Regions from separate parts of the Nocardia sp. NPDC050799 genome, predicted to be linked through region 3. Evidence: riboswitches for the same ligand, from Rfam matches in the RefSeq annotation. Region 3 holds a riboswitch; each other region holds the start of a gene.
What was found. A riboswitch is a leader RNA that binds a small molecule or an ion and turns the genes downstream of it on or off. The one in region 3 is predicted to bind S-adenosylmethionine.

Region 1: linked by a shared signal. The riboswitch ahead of AB0H42_RS15990 (aminotransferase class V-fold PLP-dependent enzyme) and the one ahead of AB0H42_RS05730 (rhodanese-like domain-containing protein) in region 3 are both predicted to bind S-adenosylmethionine.
Region 2: linked by a shared signal. The riboswitch ahead of AB0H42_RS30560 (homoserine O-acetyltransferase) and the one ahead of AB0H42_RS05730 (rhodanese-like domain-containing protein) in region 3 are both predicted to bind S-adenosylmethionine.

Annotation. Positions count from the first base shown of each region.
Region 1 is NZ_JBFAHF010000013.1:135,035-140,589, reverse strand. Features, by position in the region: gene AB0H42_RS16010 (NADPH-dependent oxidoreductase) at 1-236, shown strand, start outside; gene AB0H42_RS16005 (SDR family oxidoreductase) at 511-1,248, shown strand; gene AB0H42_RS16000 (aldo/keto reductase) at 1,345-2,376, shown strand; gene AB0H42_RS15995 (LLM class flavin-dependent oxidoreductase) at 2,392-3,471, opposite strand; SAM riboswitch class IV at 3,728-3,841, shown strand; gene AB0H42_RS15990 (aminotransferase class V-fold PLP-dependent enzyme) at 3,887-5,200, shown strand; gene AB0H42_RS15985 (GNAT family N-acetyltransferase) at 5,300-5,555, shown strand, end outside.
Region 2 is NZ_JBFAHF010000041.1:37,841-43,395, reverse strand. Features, by position in the region: gene AB0H42_RS30575 (tRNA (cytidine(34)-2'-O)-methyltransferase) at 1-169, opposite strand, end outside; gene cycA (D-serine/D-alanine/glycine transporter) at 431-1,912, shown strand; gene AB0H42_RS30565 (DUF3017 domain-containing protein) at 2,105-2,350, shown strand; gene AB0H42_RS30560 (homoserine O-acetyltransferase) at 2,368-3,477, opposite strand; SAM riboswitch class IV at 3,765-3,875, opposite strand; gene AB0H42_RS30555 (NADP-dependent isocitrate dehydrogenase) at 4,151-5,368, shown strand.
Region 3 is NZ_JBFAHF010000004.1:48,024-53,578, reverse strand. Features, by position in the region: gene AB0H42_RS05745 (amidohydrolase family protein) at 1-294, opposite strand, end outside; gene AB0H42_RS05740 (FAD-dependent oxidoreductase) at 366-1,754, opposite strand; gene AB0H42_RS05735 (hypothetical protein) at 1,983-2,453, shown strand; SAM riboswitch class IV at 2,517-2,629, shown strand; gene AB0H42_RS05730 (rhodanese-like domain-containing protein) at 2,647-3,063, shown strand; gene AB0H42_RS05725 (O-succinylhomoserine sulfhydrylase) at 3,060-4,274, shown strand; gene AB0H42_RS05720 (HAD-IIA family hydrolase) at 4,313-5,089, opposite strand; gene fgd (glucose-6-phosphate dehydrogenase (coenzyme-F420)) at 5,382-5,555, shown strand, end outside.

The DNA of each region.
Region 1 (5,555 bases), on a different contig from region 3:
CCCGGGTCAAACCGCGCCTGCCGCAGGCCGCGGTGCTGCACGAGGAGACCTACGCACCCGCTCGGCTTGCCGATATCGACGACTACGAGCAGCGCATCGCGCAGTTCTACGCCGAACAGGATCTGGCGCATTCGTGGACCGACCGGGTGCTGGCCCGGCTCGAGTCGGCCGCGGCGCTCAAGGGACGTGACCGGCTGCGCGAATCACTGGCGGCCCAGGGGTTTCCGTTGCACTGATATCCCGCTGCGGACCGCTGCCGCACCGGGTCGCCGGTATTCCGCTCGTAGCGGGAATTGTCCGCCGCTCACGATGGTCGCGGTCCGAACTTGTGCCGGTGTCCGTGGGCAAGGCCGGCGCACCCGGTGCGGCCGGACAGGACGGCACGGTGATCGCGGGGCGCCCTGCCCGCGTGTCGGAGGTCGATCGCGGCGGCCGGTGCGAGGATCGACGCGGAACTCGTGCGGGCCGCCGCCCCGGTGCCGCACTCTGGTGTCGTCCCAGGAGGTCCTCGTGCCCGCGTCGTCCGATCGCATCGCCCTGGTCACCGGCGGCTCCGGTGGTATCGGCCGGGCGGTGGCCGAGCGCCTCGCCGCAGCCGGGACGACGGTGGTGGTCCACTACGCCGGAAACGCCGGCCGGGCCGAGGAGGTCGTCTCCGCCATCACCGGTGGCGGCGGCACCGCGGTCGCGATGGGCGGGGATGTGGCCGACCCCGCCCGGATGCGGCAGCTGTTCACCGAGATCACCGACCGTTTCGGTGGGATCGACGTAGTGGTCAATACCGCGGGCATCATGCTGCTCGGACCGGTGGCCGAATTCGATCTCGACGCATTCGACCGGATGCACCGCACCAATGTCCGCGGCACCTTCGTCGTCTCGCAACTTGCCGCCCGCACACTGAACCCCGGCGGCGCGCTGATCAATTTCTCGAGTTCGGTGATCCGGCTCCAGCAACCCGGCTACGCCGCCTATGCCGCCAGCAAAGGGGCGGTGGAAGCGATGACCCTGGCCCTGGCGCGGGAGTTGCGCGGCCGCGATGTGACGGTCAATGTGGTCGCGCCGGGTCCCACCGCGACTCCGCTGTTCCTCGACGGCAAGGACGATGCCGATATCGAACGGCTCGCACAGCTGTCACCCCTGGAACGTCTCGGCGAACCGGCCGATATCGCCGAGACGGTGGCCTTCCTGGCGGGCCCGGCCCGCTGGGTCGACGGACAGGTTCTCTACGTCAACGGCGGCCTGGCCTGATCCACTGCCGCGAGCCGCTGGCGGCTCGAGCGGGGATTTCGATCAGGGTGAGCCGACCCGTCGCACCCGGTGCCGCGTGGGTGATCAACTGTCCGGATGAGCTATGGCCCCTACGACCTGACCCATACCGCCGCCGCGCAGCGTTACGAGAGAGTCCCGTACCGGCGCACCGGCGACTCCGGCCTCGACCTGCCCGCGTTCTCGTTCGGACTGTGGCAGAAGTTCGGTACCGACTACCCCTTCGTGACCCAGCGTGAGATCATCCTGCACGCCTTCGACCTGGGTATCACCCATTTCGACAATGCCGATCGTTACGGCCCGCCGCATCGGGCCGCGCAGCAGAACTTCGGCCGGGTGCTCGCCAAGGATCTCGCGCCCTACCGGGACGAGCTCATCCTGTCGACCAAGGCCGGGAATCCGATCGGGCCGAGCCCCTATCTGAAGGGCGGCTCCCGCAAATCACTGCTCACCTCGCTCGACCACAGTCTGCGTGATCTCGGCACCGACTACGTCGATATCTTCTACCACCACAGCCCCGACCCCGGGACTCCGCTGGAGGAAACGGTGGGTGCGCTGGTCAGCGCGGTACAGCAGGGCAAGGCGCTCTATATCGGCATCTCCAACTATCTGCCCGACCGCGCCCACGATGCCGCCGGACTGCTCCAGGCCGCGGGCGTGCCGTTGCTCATTCATCAGGCGCGGTATTCGATCTACGATCGCCGTCCCGAACAGAACGGTCTGCTGGACACCGCACGGCGCGACGGGTTCGGCGCCATCGTCTATTCGCCGCTGGCGCAGGGGTTGCTGACCGACAAGTACCTCGAGCGCATCCCCGAGGGTGCCCGGGCGGCCGACAGCACCTTCCTGTCCCCGGATGCCATCGACGAAACCTATCGGCAGCGCACCGCCGAACTGAACAAGATCGCCGCGGCGCGGGGCCAGTCACTGGCCCAGCTCGCGCTGCAATGGGTGCTGCGGCGGCCCGAGGTCACCTCGGCGCTGATCGGGGCGAGCAGCACGGCGCAGCTCGACCACAACCTCGCCGCGCTCGAGTTCCCCGAACTCACCGATGCCGAGCTCGCCCTCATCGACGAGCACGGCATCCACGGAACCGGGCTGAATCTCTGATCCGGTGCGCCCGGTTCAGCCGCGCAGCAGCGGCAGGAGCTGGGCGCCCTGGCGCCGGATTTCGGGCAGGTAGGGAGTATCGGACAGCACGAAGTGGGTGATGCCGAGATCCTGGTATCGGCGCAGTGATTTCGCGACATCCTCGGCGGAACCCACCAGCCACGTGGTGCCCGCGCCACCGCCGCCGACGGTGCCCGGGGTGGTGTAGAGGTGCTCGTCGAGCACTTCGCCGCGCGCCGCGAGATCGAGCAGGCGCTGCTGTCCGACCGCCGCACGCCGGGATGCGCTCCGATCGTGCGTTTTCGCCATCTCGGCGACCTTGGCTTCGGCATCGGCCCATGCCTGTTCGGTGGTGTCGCGGACTACTGTGGTGATCCGCAGGCCGAATCGCAGCGGCGGCAGGGCCCGGCCGAGTTCGTCACCGAGCGCGCGCAACCGTTCGATGCGTTCCCGGACGCCCGCGAGCGGCTCACCCCAGAAGAGCTGGACATCGGCTTCGGTCGCGGCGACTCGTTCGGCGGCCGCGGACGCGCCACCGAAGTAGAGCAGCGGGTGCGGGCGGTCCTCGCGCACGGCGATTCGCGGCATGACGGTGGAATCGGTCACCCGGTAGTGCTCACCCCGGTAGGTGACGTTCTCCTCGGTCCACAGCCGCCGGACCAGTTGGAGGAACTCCCGGGTGCGGGCATACCGATCGGCCTGGTCCTCCTCGGCTTCGCCGTAGGCCGCGAGATCGTCCTTGCCGGAGACGATGTTGATCCGCAGTCGGCCACCGGTGAGATGATCCAGGCTCGCGGCGGCGGAGGCGAAATGGGCCGGCCGCCAATACCCGGGCCGGACGGCGACGAGCGGTTCGAAGGTCGTGGTCCGGGCCGCGAGCGCGGTGGCGACGGTGAACGTATCCGGGCGACCCCAGCCGGTGCCGATCAGCGCCCCCTGCCACCCGTATTCCTCGAGTGCGCGTGCCTGCGCGGTCAGTGTCTCCAGGCTGTTGTGGTCGGCGGTGACGGCGTCACCGCGATGCCCGGGAATCACCTGGTTGGGGATGTACCAGAGGTATTCGGCCGTCGGGGCGGTTCCTGTTCGGTCTGGCATCGCGGATCTCCGTTCGGGGCCGGGTGGATCGGGACAGGCGCACCGGATGGCCGGAGGATCACCCGGGCAAACACATTGCGCCGCCAACCGTTTCCGGGCTACGGACCGGATCACGGTGATTCGAAATCAGCGGAAGCACAGCGAATCTGCGGACCGCGAAGGGCAGGTGGTTCCCGGGACGAGACACGCATCGGACCGGCGGACGTGGATCGGGGGCGAGTTGACAAGCCGGTGGCCGTCTGCCAACCTCACAGCAGGTCACGAGTGCCAGCGTGAAGCCCCGGCTTGCTGGCCGGCAACCCTCCTCCGCGGTGGGGTGCCCCGGGTGACGACCTGGCCGCTGCTCGACCGAGCGCGGCAAGCGCGGACTCCGTCGAATCGAAGCCCGGAGTCCCTCGATCGAAGGGATTGCGTGATGACCGCTGTACTCGACCCCACCCGTGCCCCGGCCCGTGTCTCCGGCGACGACCTGCGGGTTCCGCTGGTACAGGGCGGTACCTGTAGTTACGCCAACTTCGACTACGCGGCCAGCGCTCCGGCTCTCGCGCAGGTCACCGCACGGGTGGCCGATCTGCTGCCCTACTACGCGAGTGTGCACCGCGGCGCCGGGTATGCCTCGCGTATCTCCACCCGCCGCTACGAGGCGGCCCGTGAAACGGTCCGCGAGTTCCTGTGCTGCGCCGCCGACCAGGAGGTGGTGTTCACCCGGAACACCACCGACGCGCTCAACCTGCTCGCCGCCTGCGTCCCCGGCGATACCGTGGTGCTCGATATCGAACACCACGCCAACTTCCTGCCCTGGGCCGGGCGCGGACGCCGGGTGGTGCCCGCCGCCGGCACGCTCACCGAGACCGTCGAGCGTCTCGCCGCCGAACTCGGCGCGAAGCCCGCGGCGCTGCTCGCGATCACGGGCGCGTCCAATGTCACCGGGGAGGTGCTGCCGCTGACCGAGCTGGCCGCGCTCGCTCATCGCCACGGTGCGCGGATCCTGGTGGACGCGGCCCAGCTGGCGCCCCATCGGCGTATCGACCTGTGCGCCACCGATATCGACTATGTGGTCTGCTCCGGGCACAAGCTGTACGCACCGTACGGCGCCGGGGTGCTGGCCGGTCGCCGCGACTGGCTCGACGCCGCACCGCCGTACCTGGCCGGTGGGGGCGCGGTCACCGAGGTGACCGCGGACACCGCGGCCTGGGCGGCCGCACCGCATCGGCACGAGGCCGGTTCACCCAATGTGCTGGGCGCCGTGGCGCTGGCGGCCGCCTGCGAGGCGCTCACCGAACTCGCCGCCCCCGCCGAGGTGCACGAACGGGCGCTCACCGACCGGTTGCGCACCGGGCTGGAGGACATCGCCGGTGTCCGATGCCTCCGGATCTTCGGCGACAGCATCGACTGTGTGGGAATCGTCGCCTTCACCGTGAACGGTTTCGAACCGGGCCGGGTCGCGGCCTATCTGTCCGCCGAACATGCGATCGGCGTGCGGGACGGCCGCTTCTGCGCCCACCCGCTGCTGGCCCGGTTCGGGCTCCACGCCGCCCTGCGCGCCAGTATCGGACTCGGCACCACCGCCGGTGACGTGGATCGGCTACTCGACGCCGTGCGGACTCTGGTCGCGGCCGGACCGCAGTGGGATTACGCCTGTTCGGACGGCCGCTGGGACCCGGTTCCGGAGACCCGTCCCGGCCTGACCGAGGGGCCGGGCACCGGATCCGCACCGTGCACGGTGTGACGGACGGCGCGTCATATGAGAGAAACTAACCGTGTCCCGTGGCGCCCTGCGGCTTCGCCGGATTCCCGCACCGATCCCGAACCTCCGGAGTGAGCCGAGATGACCGTCGAAATCGACATACTGACCGACGCGGCGGATGCACGTGCCGCGCAACAGGTGTTCCGTACCGCGATGGTCGGGGGCCCGCCGATCTCGGCCGAGGCCGCGGACGGGTTGAACGAACCCGGACGCACTCTCGGCGCCCGGGTCGGCGGTGAACTGGTCGGGACGGTGAATTCCTACACCAGCTGGCTGATCGCGCCGGGCGGCGCGCGCCTGCCGCACGCCGCGGTGACGCACGTCGGTGTCCTGCCCA
Region 2 (5,555 bases), on a different contig from region 3:
CCGAGGCGAGGTCGTGATAGTCCAGCCCGGCCCGGCGCAGCTTCGCCTCCGACATATCGAAGCCGAGCGGTTCGATCAGATGCAGCTCACTGCCCGTGCCGGCGGCGAGCCGGATGGCATTGCCCGTATTACCCGGTATGCGAGGTTCATGGAACATCAATCGGAACACAGCCGACCAGTCAATCAGGTGGTGCGGCGCCGCGGTGATCGAGCCGGATGATCGAGCGGTAGCTGCGAGGGTGCCGGATAAATTCCCGGTGCGGGCGCTACCGCCCTCTCGACGCCCTGACCACAGCGAATACGGTCACCGACGTGGCGCGGGGGCCGCGCACGGCACGGAGTGCGGCAGCGTACCGTAGGGCCGCCCACTCTGCAGGAATCCGCTTCCGGTGGTCGAATGGGCTGTCCGATTCATTCCGGAGGGAGAAATATGGCCGTGCTGCAGGGCCACGGTAATCCAGGCGACGACGCGAGCGGGGTGAGCGATCCGGGTGCCGGCCCGGAGAAGCTGAGCCGCCAGCTGGCGAACCGGCATATCCAGCTGATCGCGATCGGCGGCGCGATCGGCACCGGTCTGTTCATGGGTTCGGGTAAGACGATCTCGCTCGCCGGCCCCTCGGTGATCCTCGTCTACATGATCATCGGCTTCTTCCTCTTCTTCGTCATGCGGGCGATGGGGGAGCTGCTGCTGTCGAACTCCGGGTACAAATCGTTCAGCGATTTCGCCGGTGATCTGCTCGGCCCGTGGGCGGGTTTCTTCACCGGCTGGACCTACTGGTTCTGCTGGGTGGTCACCGGTATCGCCGATGTGGTGGCCATCGCCGGCTACGTGTCCTACTGGTGGGCGGATCTGCCGCTGTGGATACCCGCGCTGGTCTGCATCGTCGTCCTGCTGGTCCTCAATCTGCCCACGGTGCGCGCGTTCGGTGAGACCGAGTTCTGGTTCGCGCTGATCAAGGTGATCGCCATCGGCGCGCTGATCGTCACCGGACTGGTGATGGTGATCACCGGTTTCACCGGTGACAGCGGCACCACCGCCTCGCTGGCCAATCTGTGGAACGACGGCGGCTTCTTCCCGACCGGGCCCATGGGTTTCGTGGCCGGATTCCAGATCGCGGTTTTCGCCTTCGTGGGTATCGAACTGGTGGGCACCACGGCGGCCGAGGCCAAGAATCCCGAGCGCACGCTGCCCCGCGCGATCAACTCCATCCCGGTGCGCGTCCTGCTGTTCTACGTCGGCGCCCTGATCGTCATCTGCGCGGTGACCCCGTGGCGGGAGGTCTCGGCCGACGAGAGTCCGTTCGTGGCGATGTTCTCCCTGGCCGGGCTGGGTGTCGCGGCAAGTGTGGTCAACTTCGTGGTACTGACCAGCGCCACCTCCAGCGCGAACTCGGGGATCTACTCCACCTCGCGGATGGTGTACGGCCTGGCCGGTGACGGGGACGCTCCCGCCTTGTTCGGGAAACTGTCCCGGCGCAAGGTCCCGGCCAACGCGCTGCGTTTCTCGTGCGCGTTCCTGCTGATCGGGGTGGTGCTGCTCTACGCCGGACAGTCCATCGTCGAAGCGTTCACCGTGGTCACCACCATTTCGTCGCTGTGCTTCATGTTCGTCTGGACGATGATTCTGGCCAGCTACCTGGTCTACCGGAAGCGCCGGCCGCATCTGCACGCCGCGTCGACGTTCAAACTGCCGGGCGGTGTGCCGGCGGTCTGGGCGGTGCTGGCCTTCTTCGTGTTCCTGGTCTGGGCGCTCACCCAGCAGAGCGACACCCTGCAGGCTCTGCTGGTGACCCCCCTCTGGTTCGTGGTGCTGGGCGGGGCCTATCTGGTGGTGCGGCGCAGTCCGCACCATGCCGCTTTGCGCGAGCGGCATCGGGAAAAGGTCCTCGCCGAGAACGCCGCGCTGCGCTGATCTGTGCTGTGTCGATCCGCCCCGCCTCTGGTGGGGCGGATCGGGGCATTCGGGGCCCGCGCGGCGGATGGCGACGCAGACCTGATCGGCCGGATCTGGAACAATCGCCCCGTGACCGACGCCGCGACCCCGACCCACGACGATCCCGGCACCGGCAGCCGATGGGCCGGTTTCCTACGCTGCCATCTGCCGATGGTCGTGGTGGCGGTGGTGGTGCTGATCGCCGTGGTGTTCGTCGCGCAGGATCGCTGGCGCCGTGGTGCCTTCTTCTTCGGCGGCGCGACCCTCATCGCGGCCGCGTTCCGGCTGTGCCTGCCGACCGCCCGGGTCGGCCTGCTCGCGGTCCGCGGCAAACCATTCGATGTGGGCGCGCTGACCCTGCTGGGCGGCGCCGTGGTCTTCCTCGCCGCGACCATCAACACCCTCGGCGTGGGCTGACCGGGCCGCCGGCCCGGTCAGCGTCCGGCGCGGGCCAGGTTCAGCGTCTGAACCAGCAGCTTGCCGATGGCCGCCGCCTCGGTGAGGAAGGCATCGTGGCCGTCCCGCGAGGAGATCACCTCGAAATGCCGGCAGCCGGCCAGCCCGTCGGCCAGTTCCTGCTGAGTGTGCAGCGGGTACAGGCGGTCGGAATCGATACCGCCCACGATGCACGGCACCTCGGCGGCGGCCATCGCCGCCGCGATCCCGCCGCGGCCGCGACCGATATCGTGCCGGTTCATCGCCTCGCTCAGCAGCACATAGGTCGCCGGGTCGAAACGCCGGCCCAGCTTCTCGGCCTGGTACTCGAGATAGCTCTGCACCGCGTACCGGCCGCCGTCCCAGGGATCCTCGCCCTCCTGCGGGTTGTTGGCGAACCGGCTGTCCAGTTCGACGTCGGTGCGGTAGGTGAGGTGCGCGATCCGGCGCGCGATACCCATCCCGGCGATCGGCGCGCGCCCGGTGCCGTGGTAGTCGCCGCCCTGCCAGTCCGGGTCGCTGGTGATCGCCGCGATCTGGGTGCTCTGGGTGCCGATCTGGTCGGCGGTGGCCCGCGAGCCCACCGCGAGGACCAGCGCGGCGGCCAGGCGCTGCGGCGCGAGCAGCATCCATTCGAGGACGCGCATACCGCCCATCGAACCGCCGATCGCCGCGGCCAGCCGGGGCACGCCGAGCAGGTCGAACAACTTCAGTTCGGCCGCGACCTGGTCGCGGATGGAGATCCCCGGGAAGCGCGAACCCCACGGTGCGCCGTCCGGAGCGAGCGAGGCGGGGCCGGTGCTGCCCTGGCAGCCGCCGAGGACATTGGTCGCCACCACGCACCACTCGTCGGTGTCGATCGGTGCCCCCGGGCCGACCATCCCGTTCCACCATCCGGCCTGTGGATGGTCGTCGTCCGGGTCGCCCGAGACGTGCGAGTCACCGGTCAGCGCGTGCTCGATCAGGACGATGTTGTCCAGGGCCGGGGACAGTTTCCCCCAGCGCTGCACGGCCAGCCGGACCTGCGGCAGCCGGGCGCCGTTCTCGAGAGTGAGTTCGCCGATATCGACGTATCCGAGGGTGCCGTCGGCCGGCGGTAACTGGGCCACCGGCCGAGCGGTAATCGATTCGGTGCCCACCTTCACGCGAGGGCTTCCGCTGAACCAGCGAACGACACTGATGCCCGGAGCGTATGAATCGCCGCTGTGGATCCGGCTGTGCGGGCGCGGAGGCCGCCGGACACGACCGCTGGTCGGCGGCGGGCAGCTCCGGCAGCGGTCGCACCACGAGTACTGTGATCGCTCATATCGTGCTCCAGAAAATGGGGGATTTCTCGTCGAGTCGGGAGAATGCCGCGGTCAACGCGACCAGCACCGGCACAAATCGACGACCTCCTGACGTGCGCTTGCTCCCGGCTCTCGGGAGCCAGGTCATCACCCGGAGCACCCCACCGCAGCAGGAGGGTTGCCGGCCAGCGAGCCGGGGCTTGGTGCTGGCGCTCATGACCTGCCGAATATGGTAGCCGGGCGCCGATACGGATCGAAATCGGCATACGCGCCCACCAGGTAATCTTGTGGCGTGTCTCACCCCTGTGAGATCTCACTACCGGGGCTGGCTGCACCGTGAGACCGCCACAAGCAGTACGCTCGTCTTGGTTACACCAGACGTCTCGTGGACAACGCGGGATGTATACGTTGTCTGTTGAACAGCTGGGGTCCGCTCACAAGCGTGTTCGCCTGGCCGTGCAATGAGGGCACCAGTCTTAGGAGGACACGAAGATCCATGTCCAAGATCAAGGTTGAAGGCACCGTCGTTGAACTCGACGGCGACGAGATGACCCGGATCATCTGGCAGTTCATCAAGGACAAGCTGATCCACCCGTACCTCGATGTGAACCTCGAGTACTACGACCTGGGAATCGAATACCGCGACAAAACCGACGACCAGGTCACCGTCGACGCTGCCAATGCCATCAAGCAGCACGGTGTCGGCGTCAAATGCGCGACGATCACCCCCGACGAGGCCCGCGTCGAGGAATTCGGCCTCAAGAAGATGTGGCGGTCGCCCAACGGCACCATCCGCAACATTCTCGGCGGCACCATCTTCCGCGCGCCGATCATCATCTCCAACGTTCCGCGCCTGGTACCGGGTTGGACCAAGCCGATCATCATCGGCCGTCACGCCTTCGGCGACCAGTACCGCGCGACCGACTTCAAGGTCTTCCAGGCCGGCACCGTCACCCTCACCTTCACTCCCGAGGACGGTAGCGAGCCCATCGTGCACGAGGTCGTGCAGATGCCGGAGGACGGCGGCGTCGTGATGGGTATGTACAACTTCAAGAAGTCCATCGAGGACTTCGCGCGCGCCTCGTTCAACTACGGGCTGCAGCAGAACTACCCCGTCTACATGTCGACGAAGAACACCATCCTCAAGGCCTACGACGGCATGTTCAAGGACACCTTCGAGGCGGTCTTCGAAGCCGAGTTCAAGAGCCAGTTCGAGGCGGCCGGTCTCACCTACGAGCACCGGCTGATCGACGATATGGTCGCCTCCTCCATGAAGTGGGAGGGCGGCTACGTCTGGGCCTGCAAGAACTACGACGGCGATGTGCAGTCCGATACGGTCGCGCAGGGCTTCGGGTCGCTCGGCCTGATGACCTCGGTGCTGCTGACCCCGGACGGCCGGACCTGTGAAGCCGAGGCCGCGCACGGCACGGTCACCCGGCACTACCGCCAGCACCAGCAGGGCAAGCCGACGTCGACCAACCCGATCGCGTCGATCTTCGCCTGGACCCGCGGCCTCGAGCACCGGGGCAAGCTGGACAACACCCCCGAGGTCATCGGTTTCGCCCAGACCCTGGAGGACGTGGTCATCAAGACCGTCGAGGGCGGGCAGATGACCAAGGACCTGGCGGCGTTGGTCGGCGGGGACCAGGGCTACCTCACCACCGAGGAGTTCCTGGCCGCGCTGGACGCCAACCTGGCCAGCGCATTGCGCTGACAGACCGACTCCGCGGGACCGGCGAGGCGAACGCCGATCGCCGATCCCGCGGATCGGGCGTGGTCGTAACCGGCGGCTCACGCCGTTGAAGGATGGCGTCGGCCCGCCTCCGGCTGGAACGAGAGTTCGGTCCCCCGACGCAGACCGCCGGAGATAGGCTGCCCGGAGCGGGTTGCCCGAACTACGG
Region 3 (5,555 bases):
ATTGAACCGGACCGCGCGCACGCCGGCCTCGTGCAGGTCGAGGATCTCGGAGTCGGAGGCATCGAGATCCAGACGGGTCACGCCGACCCAACCGGGTCCGAGTTCGGCCAGGGCAGCGCGCAGATAGCTCTGGTCGTTGCTCTGGAACGAGGCGCTCACCACCGCACCACCGGAAGGCCGGAACCGGGACATCCGCCGCCGGTAGTCGGCGACGGTGTAGGGCTCCGGTAGGTAGCCTTCGTTCTCGATCAGCGGAAAACGCGGATCGATGATGTGTACATGGGCGTCGAACACTGCTACAGCATGCCTGATAGATCGGGGCGCCCGCTGCTCTCGACCATGGACCGGGAGCAGCGGACGGTGGATCAAACCTTGTGAGGTTCGCTCGCGCGCAACATATCTTCGCGCTCGACGACCTTGACCCGCTCGCGGCCCTCGGGCTCGCCCAGCGAGCGCTCGTGCGCGTCGAGCCGGTACCAGCCGGCCCAGGTGGTGAACGGGATACCCCGGCCCTCGAGGAACTCCAGCACGGCCTCGGGCTCCGGGTTCTCGGCCGGCACGAACTTCGTGCTGTCATCCACGAGGCAGGCGACCGTCTCGTTCGCGTCACCCTTGGTGTGGCCGATGAGCCCGACCGGACCGCGCTTGATCCAGCCGGTCACATAGGTGCCGGGCAGGTAGCGGGCGGCGCCGTCGGCATCCTCGTCGACCAGGACCCGGCCGGCCTCGTTCGGGATGACCCCGGCCTGATCGTCGAAGGGCAGCTCCGAGATGTTCTGGGACAGGTATCCGACGGCCCGGTAGACGGCCTGCACCTCCCATTCCTTGAAGGTGCCGGTGCCCTTCACATTGCCGGTGCCGTCGAGCTGGGTGCGTTCGGTGCGCAGGCCCACGACCCGGCCGTCCTCGCCGAGGATCTCGGCGGGGGACTCGAAGAAGTGCAGGAACAGCTTGTGCGGGCGATCACCCTGGTCGCGGATGGCCCACTGCTCCAGAGTGTTGGCCACCATATCGACCTGCTTGGAATGACGCCGGGCCGCTTCCGAACCCTCGTCGTAGTCGATGTCCTCCGGATCGACGATCACCTCGATCGTCGGGGAGTGGTCGAGTTCGCGCAGCTCCAGCGGGGTGAACTTGGCCTGCGCCGGGCCGCGGCGGCCGAACACGTGCACCTCGACGGCCTTGTTGTTCTTCAAGCCCGTGTACACGTTCGGCGGGATCTCGGTCGGCAGCAGTTCGTCACCGGTCTTGGCCAGCACCCGCGCCACATCGAGGGCGACATTGCCGACACCGAGCACCGCGACCTTCTCCGCGTCCAGCGGCCAGGTGCGCGGCACGTCCGGGTGCCCGTCGTACCAGGACACGAAGTCGGCCGCGCCGTAGGAACCGTCCAGGTCGATACCCGGGACGGGCAGCGCCCGGTCGGCGTTGGCACCGGTGGAGAAGATCACCGCGTCGTAGAAGCGACGCAGGTCCGACAGCGTGATATCGGTGCCGTAGTCGATATTGCCGAGCAGGCGCACCTGCTCCTTGTCCAGCACCTTGTGCAGGGCGGTGACAATGCCCTTGATCCGCGGATGGTCCGGCGCCACGCCGTAGCGGATCAGTCCGAACGGGGCGGGCATCCGCTCGAACAGATCGATCGAGACGTCCACATCGGATTTCATCAACGCGTCGGCGGCATAGATACCGGCCGGCCCGGCCCCGACGATCGCGATCCGAAGCGGGCGGTTCGCTTCCTTCTGCTCGGTCATCTGTTACGCGCACCCTTATCGGTCGAAAGAATCACTGGCGTTGTTGTTAGCTTAGGCTAACTTGACGCGCGGCTCGTATGCACCTACATCGCGCCGTCCGTGGGTGGCTGTTCACCGTTCGTCGTCCCACGTCTCCGCGGGTAGCGCTGTGCTGCGGTACCCGCCGCACCCGCGATTCTATCGGGGTGCGGGCACGGTGCGATCCGGGGACCAGGGATGATCGTCGGTATGAGCGATTCCGGAGCGGCCGACGAGCAGCGGGCCACCGAAGCGGGCGACGACGAGCGACCGCGCTCGATCACCCCTTTCGTCGTGGCCGCGGTGGTGGCGGCCCTGGTCCTGGCGGGTGTACTCATCGCCGGCCTGGTGGCGCCCGCTGAGAAAAATGTCACAGATTCCGACCGGATCGCGGGCGCGGTCCGGGAGTTCGCCGAAGTGAGCAACCGCTACGGGACCGAACCGCCCCGCCAGGCGGTCTGCCCCGGTTTCGTACCCGCCCGCTCCCCGCTGGCCGGACAGCTGAAACCCGGCGAAACCGGAAAAGATATCGAGATCACGAGATTCGGCCCCGTCCACATCACCGGCGATACCGCGAACATCGAAGTGACCAGCCGGGTCGAAGGCGCGGAGCGGACCGCGACCTGGTGGCTGTTCCAGTCCGACGGCGACTGGCTGGTGTGCAACCAGCCGGCCGGCTGAGCCCGCCGAAGACGTCAACCGATGTTTGACACGGCCGACCTCGCCGGGCAATCTTTTCGGCTAGGTCATGAGTGCCAGTGCCAAGCCCCGGCTCGCTGGTCGGCAACCCTCCTCCGCGGTGGGGTGCTCCGGGTGACGACCTGGCGCGCATCGATCGGATGCGGCAAGTGCGGATTCGCAGGAGGTGCCACATATGAGTTACGCAGGGGATATCGGCCCGGAGCAGGCATGGGACCTGCTGACCGAAAACCCGGACGCAGTCCTGGTGGACGTGCGGACCGAAGCCGAATGGAAGTTCGTCGGAGTACCCGACACCAGCTCCATCGCCAAACCGACGCTGCTGGTGGAGTGGGTCGACGGCACCGGCACCCGCAATGCCGAATTCCTGGACCAGCTGCGTAGCGCACTGTCCGACCGCCCCGCGGACGCGCCCGTGCTCTTCCTGTGTCGCTCCGGCCAGCGTTCGGCGCATGCGGCCGACGCCGCGACCGCCGCGGGTATCGCACCCTCCTACAACATCAGCGACGGCTTCGAGGGCCCGCTCGACGAACTCGGGCACCGCGGTGGCTCCGGCTGGCGGGCCCACGGATTACCCTGGCGGCAGTCGTGATCGGCGGCGGTTCGTTCGAACGGCCGTTACCCGAAGGAGTCGGTCCGGCGACACTGGGAGTGCGCGGCGGCCTGAGCCGCTCGGGGTTCGACGAAACCTCCGAGGCCCTGTACCTGAACTCCGGGTTCGTCTACGCCAGCGCCGAAGCGGCCGAGGCCGCGTTCACCGGGGACAACCCGCACTACGTGTACTCCCGCTACGGCAACCCGACGGTGACCACCTTCCAGGAGCGGATGCGCCTGCTCGACGGCGCCGAAGCCTGTTTCGCGACCGCCAGCGGTATGGCCGCCGTTTTCGTCGCCCTCGGCGCGCTGCTGAAGGCAGGCGACCGGCTGGTGGCCGCGCGCAGCCTGTTCGGCTCCTGTTTCGTGGTGTGCAACGAGATCCTGCCCCGCTGGGGTGTCGAGACCGTGTTCGTCGACGGCGAAGATCTCGACCAGTGGGAAGCGGCGCTGTCCGTACCCACCACCGCGGTGTTCTTCGAGACTCCGGCCAACCCGATGCAGACCCTGGTCGACGTGCGCAAGGTCTGCGAACTCGCGCACGCCGCGGGCGCGCAGGTGGTCCTGGACAATGTGTTCGCCACCCCGCTGCTGCAGCGTGGTTTCGAACTCGGCGCCGACGTGGTGGTCTACTCGGGCACCAAACACATCGACGGTCAGGGCCGGGTACTGGGCGGCGCGATCCTCGGTACCTCCGAGTACATCGAAGGCCCGGTCAAGACGCTCATGCGCCACACCGGCCCGGCCCTGAGCCCGTTCAACGCCTGGACGCTGCTCAAAGGTCTGGAAACCATGCCGCTGCGGGTCCGCCAGTCCACCGATTCGGCGCTGCGGATCGCGCGCTACCTCGACGAGCATCCGGCCGTGAGCTGGGTCCGGTACCCGTTCCTGGAATCGCACCCGCAGTACGCGCTGGCGGCCGCGCAGATGCGCGGCGGCGGCACCGTGGTGACCTTCGAACTCGCGTCCGCCGCGGACCTCGCGAAGAAGCGGGCCTTCGAGGTGCTGAACCGGCTACGGATCATCGATATCTCCAACAACCTGGGCGACGCGAAAAGCCTCATCACCCACCCGGCGACCACCACCCACCGGGCCATGGGCCCGGAGGGCCGCGCGAGCATCGGACTCTCGGACGGGGTCGTCCGGGTCTCGATCGGCCTGGAGGACATCGAAGACCTCCTCGGCGACCTGGACCACGCGTTGAGCTGACCGCCGTGTGACACCGAAGGCGGCGCGCCGAGAACGCTTCAGATCGGCGGAGTCGACACTTCGGTGAACGGGGTGCGGACCCGCCCGACCAGGTCGGCGACCGAGCTCAGCACAGTGGTCGGCCGGTACGGATACTGCTCGACCGATACCTTCGTCGAGATACCGGAGGTCACCAGGATGGTGCGCATACCGGCTTCCATCCCGGAGATCACATCGGTGTCCATCCGGTCGCCGACCATCACACTGGTCTGGGAGTGGGCACCGATGCGGCGCAGCGCCGAGCGCATCATCAGCGGATTCGGTTTGCCGATGTAGTAGGGGTCGCGGCCGGTGGCCCGGGTGATCAGGGCCGCCACCGAACCGGTCGCGGGCAGTACGCCGTCCCGGGAGGGGCCGGTCGGGTCGGGGTTGGTGGCGATGAACCGCGCCCCGCGCTCGACCAGCCGGATGGCCGTGGTGATCGCCTCGAACGAGTAGGTGCGGGTCTCGCCCAGCACCACGTAGTCGGGGTTTATCTCGGTCAGCACGTAGCCGATCTCGTGCAGTGCGGTCGTGAGTCCGGACTCGCCCACCACATAGGCGGTGCCGCCGGGTCGCTGCTCGTTGAGGAAACTGGCGGTGGCCAGCGCCGAGGTCCAGATCGAATGTTCCGGGATCTCCAGCCCGGTCTGGCGTAATCGGGCCTGGAGGTCGCGGGGTGTGCGGATCGAGTTGTTCGTCAGGACCAGGAACGGGATCTCCTCGGCCCGTAATTCGGCGAGGAACTCGTCGGCGCCGGGCACCATATGGTCCTCGCGCACCAGCACCCCGTCCATATCGGTGAGGTAGGACAAAATCCGGTCATCTGGGCTCACCCCGTCGATTCTGCCCTTGGTGGCGCGTGGGCCGGATATGCCGCGCCCGGGGCGGGGAACACGCGACGGAAACGCGCCCGCCGGTGACGCCCGCACCCGCATACCGAAGCGCCCGTCCGAGGCGGGTCCAGGCGCGCTCCCGCCTTCGCCCCGGCCGTCCGTGGGTTGCGGGTGGGCTCGGCCCAACTGCGCCTATTAATGTCGAATCCGGGCCGGAGACGGTCCGACCACAACGCGACAGGAGTGGGCGCACATGGGTGAACTGAAGCTCGGATACAAAGCATCGGCGGAACAATTCGGACCCCGGGAACTGGTAGAGCTGGCGGTACTGGTCGAGGAACACGGCCTCGACAGCGCCACGGTCAGCGATCATTTCCAGCCGTGGCGGCACAAGGGCGGCCACGCGCCGTTCTCCCTGGCCTGGCTG